2 regions of the Flavobacterium sp. AC274 genome follow, and region 1 is predicted to be linked to the other one. Evidence: riboswitches for the same ligand, from Rfam matches in the RefSeq annotation. Region 1 holds a riboswitch; the other holds the start of a gene.
What was found. A riboswitch is a leader RNA that binds a small molecule or an ion and turns the genes downstream of it on or off. The one in region 1 is predicted to bind S-adenosylmethionine.

Region 1 (4,454 bases):
CTGTCGCATCGTCACGTCTGTTTAGAATTACGTCTTCAACGTGTTCTAATAAATCTTTCGGAATATCATCGTAAATCGAAAGCATTTCCGGATTCACAATTCCCATCGTCATTCCGTTCTGAATCGCGTGGTATAAAAATACCGAGTGCATCGCTTCACGAACCGTATCGTTTCCTCTAAAAGAAAACGAAACGTTACTTACTCCACCACTTATATGTGCGTGTGGCAAATTATCTCTAACCCATTTTGTACCTCTAAAAAAATCGATCGCATTCAAACGATGTTCATCCATTCCGGTTGCAACGGGAAAAATATTTAAATCGAAAATAATATCTTGTGGAGGAAAACCAACTTTATCAACCAAAATATCATACGAACGCTGGCAAATTTCGACTCTACGTTCAAAATTATCGGCCTGACCAACTTCGTCAAAAGCCATGATAATAGCCGCAGCTCCGTATCGTTTGATTAATTTGGCATGGTGAATAAAAGCTTCTTCTCCTTCTTTCAACGAAATCGAGTTGACAACACTTTTTCCTTGTACTACTTTAAGACCCGCTTCGATGATTTCCCATTTCGAGCTGTCGATCATAATCGGAACTCTCGAAATATCCGGTTCTGATGCAATTAAATTCAGGAATTTTGTCATTGCCTGAACACCATCAAGCATTCCTTCATCCATATTAATATCGATGATCTGTGCTCCACCTTCTACTTGTTGTCTTGCAATATCAAGCGCCTCGTCATATTTCTCTTCCTTGATTAAGCGAAGGAATTTTCTCGAACCCGTTACATTCGTACGCTCCCCAATGTTTACAAAAACACTTTCGGGCGTAATAATCAACGGTTCTAATCCTGCTAATACAAGGTCTCTTCTTTTTTCTGCCATTTTTTCTAAGTTACTAAGATCCTGATCCCGAAGCCTCGGGACTAAGGTTCTGAGTTTTTTTTATTCTTTTCTTTCCTGCAAGGTTTTCGAAACCTTGTAGGTATATTTCGTTTTCAATAATCTTATTTTGGGCGTGTTCGCCGCGGCGAATCGGGCTATCCGTTCCTAGTCCTCGCTCTTCCTTCGTCAGGCTGTGGGCTATCCACTCCTATCCCTCACGCAATTTTGGTTTCATAAGATATTTATGTTTTTTTCACGTTTTCAATAATCGTTTTCAAATCTTTGAACCTATATATGTCGTTCCTACGGAACTTTTGTTGTGAATCTTTATCATTTTCAACGGAATAAATTCCGTTGCTACCAATATTTCGTTCCTCCGGAACTTTTATTTCTTCGGCTTACTTGTCTTTGCGAGGAACGAAGCAATCTCATCCTAATATCCCACATTCTAAAAAAACATTTCGTTTCTCCAGAACTTTTATTTCCACTTTGAGTTCTCTATATATTTACAAGTTACACCTGCATCATATATGTAATATTTTATTTTAGTAAATCCTGCTTTAACTAATGAAATGGAATCAGGTTCTAACTCTTCTTCTAAAACTATATAGTTATTTTCTGGGTTATTCAAATCGTATTTTACTTTAAAAAACTTATTTACAAGCTTATACTCTCTACTAGAAACCTCTGATAAAATTTTTCTACCAGAGTAGAAATAATACTTTAAATGATCTCTTTTTCCTTCGCGTTCAATTCTGGTTACAAACCCAATAGTTTCGCCTTTGAATGTTTTCTTATACTCATTATATTCATTGGCATCTTTACTTGCAAGAAAAAACAACAAAAATATTATGGCAATAAGAAGAATTGGACCTATCAAATTTGTATTAATGTTAGTTTCTTTCATTTTTTTTACGCGAATACCGGCGCCACTCTCGGCTTATAACCCTTCGCTACTTCAGCAATTAATCTTATATGATCAGGAGTCGTTCCGCAACAACCGCCGATGATGTTTATTAAATTATCGTCTAAATATTCTTTAATTAAAGCCTGAGTTTGTTCCGGCGTTTCATCGTATTGTCCGAAAGCGTTTGGCAAACCTGCATTGGGATGTGCCGAAACGTTAAACTGTGTATGCTGAGATAATGTTTTTAAATACGGTTTCAACAAATCAGCTCCAAGAGCGCAATTGAAACCTACACTTAATAACGGAATATGTGATACTGAAATCAAAAATGCTTCAACCGTTTGTCCCGAAAGTGTTCTTCCTGAAGCATCGGTAATCGTTCCTGAAACCATGATTGGAATATCAAGATTACGTTCGTCTTTTACTTCTTCGATCGCAAAAAGTGCTGCTTTTGCATTTAACGTATCGAAAATGGTTTCTACCAAAAGTAAATCGCATCCGCCATCCATTAAAGCTTCTACTTGTTGCTTGTAGGCAATACGCAAATCATCAAACGTTACGGCTCTGTAACCCGGATCGTTTACATCTGGCGACATACTTGCCGTACGGTTTGTTGGCCCTATTGAACCGGCAACGAAACGTGGTTTGTCCGGATTTTTAGCGGTAAATTCATCGGCTACTTGTCTGGCAATTTTAGCCGATTCGTAGTTTAACTCGTAAACCAAATCTTCCAGGAAATAGTCGGCCATACCGATCGTAGTTCCTGAAAAAGTATTGGTCTCTACGATGTCAGCGCCGGCATCAAAATACGCGGCGTGAACATCGCGAATCGCTTGTGGTTGTGTTATGGATAGTAAATCGTTGTTTCCTTTTAACGGATGTGGAAAATCTTTGAAACGCTCTCCACGAAAATCTTCTTCGGAGAAATTATAACGCTGCAACATCGTTCCCATTGCTCCATCAAGGATTAGGATATTTTTTTTAATTGCTTCCTGAATTGTTATTGCCATGACTACTTGCCTTTTGCCACGAAGACGCTAAGACACTAAGCTTTTTTATTCTATTATTTAAAACATACCTAATAGGCTTTGAAAACCTTTTACGATACGCGTTTTGATTCACATTAATTCCAAAAACTCACTATTCATGGCTAACTAGCCCCGATTGAGCCGGTATCCTCGTAGTGAAACGGAGAGATAAAGGCGAAAGCGGGAACGATGACAGCAAAAAATGCGTCAATGATTCGCTCATGATACTGAATTCAGTAAAATAATATTGTATGGTTGTCAGGAAAAGTTGAGAAATACGTGTAATGTATTTTTGTTATCTATCTTTGATACTATGAACTAGTATAAAGTAGAATTTAGCACCTTCTTTATGATAAAGGGTTGCTAAGGTTTCATCGGGTCTATCCCTCCGCCTTTCGTGATAACTTTCAATAATTTTAAGAACAGTGCAAAGGTATGAAATAGCCTTGCGACTTGCAAGTTTTTTTTAAGTTCTAAGGAGCTAAGATTCTGAGGTTCTAAGTTTTTTTTAAAGGTGCTGAGATGCTAAGGTACTGAGGTGCTAAGTTTAAAATTCTAATTAATGTTTTTTAATAAAGCTCCAGCGGAGCATCATGTTTATAGCAAACAATTATACGTTTAATCAAAGCTCCAGCGGAGCGACATAATTTTTATAAATAATTATATGTCGCCCCGCTGGGTTTTCCCAATAGATATGCATAATTCTATAAATATTACATCCCTCCAGGATTAAAAAAAGCTCAAACTAAATAGTTTGAGCTTTCCTAATATAAAAAATCTTAGTACCTCAGTACCTTAGAACCTTAAATTAGACAATCGCTTTCACAACTGCTTTTGGCGCTTCTTTACGAGTTCCGTCGAAACCGTCTACTCCAGAAACTGTTGTATATTTTAATACGTATTTTTTACCCGGATTGATGATTGCGTATGCAGCCTGACACATTAAAGTTGCTTCATGGAAACCACAAAGAATCAATTTTAATTTTCCTGGGTATGTGTTTACGTCTCCAATAGCGAAGATTCCCGGAATATTAGTTTGATAATCTAATGCATTGTTTACTTTAATGGCATTTTTTTCGATTTCTAATCCCCAGTCTGCGATTGGTCCTAATTTTGGCGTTAATCCGAAAAGTGGAATGAAGAAATCTGTTTCGATTTTACGGTGTGCTCCGTTTTCTTCGATATCTAACGATTCAACGTGCTCAGCACCATTGATTCCGATAACTTCTGCTGGTGTAATTAATTTAATTTTTCCAGATGTTTTTAATTCCTGTACTTTTTCTACAGAATCAAGAGCTCCTCTAAATTCATTTCTTCTGTGAATTAAAGTTACTTCTGAAGCTACATTGGCCAAAAAGATACTCCAGTCTAAAGCTGAATCTCCTCCTCCGGCAATTACAACTCTTTTATCTCTGAATTTCTCCGGATTTTTGATGAAGTATTTTACTCCTTTATCTTCATAAAACTCGATATCTTCTATAAGTGGTTTACGAGGCTCAAAACTTCCTAAACCTCCAGCGATGGCGATAACCGGCGCGTGAAATTTAGTTCCTTTGTTTGAGGTTACAATAAAACTTCCGTCTTCTTGTTTTTCGATTGTTTCTGCGCGTTCTCCTAATGTATAACCTGG
Region 2 (4,454 bases), 5.6 Mb from region 1:
TGAACAACTGGAAACGGGAGTTTCAAAAGATTTGATCAGACTTTCCGTTGGAATCGAAGATATTGAAGATTTAATCGCAGACTTGGAAACTGTATTTGCAAGTGTTACACAATCGCAATACAGCATCAATAAAAATTAGGTTTTTTTGTTTTTTGTTTGAAAAATTGCCTTTAGCGAGTGAGTTTTTGCTAAAGGTGATTTTTTATGAGAAAAGCATTCAGTATAAAAGTTTTGAACCATATAAGTAGAGACGCACAGCAGTGCGTCTAAATTATATGAACTTATATAACTTATATGGTTTAATAAATTAAAATAAAAAATTATGTCAAAGCTTAAAATAAATATTATCCTTTTCGGAATTGGAAATATCGGAAGCACTTTGATCAATCAGATAATAGAAAGTCAGGAATTTTTTCTGCAAAGTAAAAACATCGATTTTCATTTTCCGATAATCACCAATTCTACCGTTGCTTTTTTCGAGAAAGAAGGCGTTGGATATGCCTGGGAAACCAATTTTGTGCAATTGGCTGTTCCGTTTAAAGTAGAAGATATCATAGAATTTGCAAAAGAAAACGAATTTGAAAATTTGATTGCTGTTGATGCCACGGCGAGCGATGAATTGATAAGTCATTATAATACATTGATTCAAAATGGATTTAATATTGTCGCGGTAAATAAAAAGGCAAATACGCTTCCGCTTGATCTTTATAAAGAAATACGGGAAAATCTTAAAAAGTACGACAAAGAGTTTTTGTATGAAACATCGGTTGATACCGGATTTCCGGTTTTACAGACTTTGAGAGATTTGTATTATTCGGGAGAAAAAATAACCAGGATTCGGGGTGTTTTCTCTGATAATCTGAGTTATGTTTTTAATCGATTTTCGAATGAAGAAACCACTTTTTCTTCTGTTTTAAAAGATGCCAGTTTGTTAGGATTGATGCGTTCTACTTTTAAAGAAGATTTATCCGGAAATGATACGGCAAAAAAACTGCTCATTCTGACCAGGGAAATTGGAAAGGATTTTGAACTGTCGGATATTAAAATCAATTCTATTATTAAAGAAGAACATCTAGAGAAAAACGGAATTCTTGATAAAGAAGCGATTGACCGATATTTTAAAATTTCAAAAATCACCCAGGCCGATAATCATGTTTTAAGATACGTTGGCGAATTTGATGTAGAGAAAAATACATTGGAAGTGAAATTGGTTTCAGAATCTGCAGCATCGGCAATTGGACAATTAAAAGGTTCTGATACTATTTTTGAAATCTACACACAATCATATGCCGATGTTCCAATCGTAATTCAGAGTGCTTCGGCTTGTAAACAGGCAATTTCAAGAGGAATTATAACTGACATCTTAAAAGTTGCCGAAAAAATTAAAAATAAGGAAGCAGTTTGGCTTTAAAACCAGATTAAAAAATGCTTTGAAATGTTCTTTGATAAACTGATTTGTGGAAATATTAAGGTGTAAATCAATTATTTGTAAGTTTTTACTTCTGTTTTGTGTAACAAAAGTTTTGTAAGATGTTTTTTATCAAAAAAAAGTGATTTTTTGTCGGATTTTCGTATTAATTTATTGTTTTTTATTTGCGTAATTAAAATAATATTGCCATATTTGTTAAACCCAAAAGCTACTGAATCAATGAACTTAAATGTCTATAAAATGTTTTGCGCCATTTCGGTTAAAACCGTTGGGAAGTCTTTTGCTTAAATTGTAAGAAAACAATAAAAACATATGCAAAAGCCTCCCGATAATTTTTTTGGAGGCTTTTTAATTTTATAAGAAAATGCAAGAATTTAAAATAATAAATAAATCACAGATGAATAAATCCCTACAGATGAACAAGATGTTCTCTGTCGCATTTATTTGCGTACGCGTCTGTTGATACTAAAAGAATATATGAGTTTGAAAAACTTAAACCCTTTTGGTATCCCGATCCAAAAGGGTTTTTTTATTTCATTTGGCTTCTTAACACAATAATAAACGAATAGTAAACATAATAATACACAACAAACTAAAACTTAATATCATGAGTACATTAAACTACATCGCAAAAACATTTTCAACATTGAAAAACAGAACTAAAAGAAACAATCCGCCGCCGCCAAAGAACGAATTGATCCATCCAAGGTTCGGAATAACTGAAACAGATAAAAAAGAAGAGAAAAAAGAGCCAAACTCTTTATTGTTTTTGATGTACTCAAAAGAAAATGAAACGCTTTTTATCTAAATCGAAAAGCATCATAGAATAAGGGAAAACCTGCTTAATTTTACTGGGCAAATTGTTCGGTAAATTTTTGCGTACAATAGTTTTAGTTTGAATTATGTTTAAGAAATTGAGCAATCAGTTTCGATAAAATTTGTTTGTTTAAGAAATTAGTAGTTAATTTGCACCTTTAAGTTCAAAAACGTATTGAAATGTTATAAAGAAAGGACGAGGGATTAGACCCGATGAATCCTTAGCAACCCTTCGGTAAAGCGAAGAAGGTGCTGCATTCTACCACGCCAAACGTGGAAAGATAACAACAAGAATTTTTCTAGTTTAATACTAGTTTTTTCTTTCTAATATTTCCAGATACAAATCAATAATACAACAGATTTGAAATTGGAAAATATACCAAACCCTATTAGCATACAAAATTTCACCACCGAAAATGGTGCACTTTACCGTTCTTTACCTTTAAGTTTTACCGTTTTTGGTTTGCCATTGCATAGCGCGCCTATTGTTTTGGTTAATCATGCTTTAACCGGAAATGCTCAGGTTACAGGCGAAAATGGCTGGTGGAATGACTTAATTGGCGAAGGAAAAACAATCGATACGGAAAAATATACAGTCCTTGCCTTCAACGTTCCCGGTAACGGAACTGATTCTTTCATTATAGAAAATTACCAGGATTTTACAACCAGAGATATTGCCAGAATTTTTCTTGAAGGACTTGATGCCTTAAATATAACTCAGGTTCATACTATAATTGGCGGTTCTGTTGGCGGTGGAATTGCCTGGGAAATGCTGGCATTAAAACCAAACATTACTCAAAACCTGATTCCAATTGCAACAGATTGGAAATCGACAGACTGGATGATTGCCAATTGCTTTTTACAGGAACAAATCCTGAACAATTCATCACGACCAATTGAAGATGCCAGAATTCATGCCATGTTGTGTTACAGATCTCCGGAATCATTTAAAGAAAAATTTCAACGTACGACAAACCCAAATCTTTCTGTTTTTAATATAGAAAGCTGGCTGGCACACCACGGAGACAAATTGCAAAAAAGATATCAATTGGCTTCTTATAAACTAATGAACCAATTGCTTAAAACCATAGATATAACTCGAAATAGTGAGAGTTTCGAAACCTTAATATCAAAAACAAATGCCACAATTCACATTATCGGAATTAATTCTGACTTATTTTTTACGGCAAAAGAAAACAGAGAAACTTATCAGGAATTAAAAAAGTTCAAAGACAATGTTTTTTATAACGAAATTGATTCTGTTCACGGACATGACGCTTTTTTAATCGAGTACAAACAATTAGATCATTTACTTGCCGATATTTTTAAGGCAGAAACAATAGCAAAATAAAATGAAAGTATTAAAATTTGGAGGTAAATCATTATCAAACGGAGAAGGACTTAACAAAGTTGTCTCAATTATTTCAGATAAAGTAAATCAGGGCGAACAAATTGCCGTTGTAGTTTCTGCCCGCGGAAATGCTACAGATGAATTAGAATATATTTTAAAAATTGCTGCCAAAAACGGAAATTATAAACCATTATTCGAAAACTTTAAAATCTATCAAATTTCAGATTATCCACAAGTTGATTTATCTGAAGAGTTTACCATTTTAGAAAAACTTTTTGAAGGTGTAAGCTTAATTGGCGATTATAGCAATAAAATTAAAGATCAGATTTTGTCTAAAGGCGAATTGCTTTCGGCTAAATTATTGACTTCGATTTTAAAAGAAAGAGGAATTCCGGCTAATTTTGTTGATGCAAGAGAATTGCTAAAAACCGATTCTAAATTTGGTGATGCACAGCCTTTAGAACAGCTTTCGAAGAAAAATGTTGTCAATTATTTTAAAGAACATAACGGTTCAACTGTAAACATTGTAACCGGTTTTATTGGTTCAAACAACAATAACGATACGACAACTTTAGGAAGAAACGGCAGTAATTACACCGCTTCGTTAATTGCTAATTATTTGAATGCCGAAGAATTACAAAACTTTACGCACGTTGACGGAATTTACACAGCAAATCCTGATTTGGTTGCAGATGCTAAAAAAATCGAATTCCTTTCGTTTAACGAAGCAAACGAATTAGCCAATTTTGGAGCAACAATTCTGCACGCAAAAACGATTATTCCATTATTAGAAAAAAACATTCCACTTCGTATTTTAAATACTTTCAATCACGAAAATCGCGGAACTTTAATTACTTC

Region 2: it holds a riboswitch for S-adenosylmethionine, as region 1 does, so the genes downstream of both, ACZZZT_RS00010 (alpha/beta fold hydrolase) here and ACZZZT_RS25290 (homocysteine S-methyltransferase family protein) in region 1, are expected to answer to the same signal.

The regions. Positions count from the first base shown of each region.
Region 1 covers NZ_OZ409852.1:5,620,578-5,625,031, forward strand. Annotated here, with positions in the region: gene metH (methionine synthase) at 1-889, opposite strand, end outside; gene ACZZZT_RS25285 (hypothetical protein) at 1,368-1,796, opposite strand; gene ACZZZT_RS25290 (homocysteine S-methyltransferase family protein) at 1,802-2,806, opposite strand; SAM riboswitch class I at 3,117-3,231, opposite strand; gene ACZZZT_RS25295 (NAD(P)/FAD-dependent oxidoreductase) at 3,633-4,454, opposite strand, start outside.
Region 2 covers NZ_OZ409852.1:917-5,370, reverse strand. Annotated here, with positions in the region: gene ACZZZT_RS00025 (O-acetylhomoserine aminocarboxypropyltransferase/cysteine synthase family protein) at 1-139, shown strand, start outside; gene ACZZZT_RS00020 (homoserine dehydrogenase family protein) at 323-1,411, shown strand; gene ACZZZT_RS00015 (hypothetical protein) at 2,037-2,237, shown strand; SAM riboswitch class I at 2,426-2,533, shown strand; gene ACZZZT_RS00010 (alpha/beta fold hydrolase) at 2,613-3,596, shown strand; partial or broken gene ACZZZT_RS00005 (aspartate kinase) at 3,598-4,454, shown strand, end outside.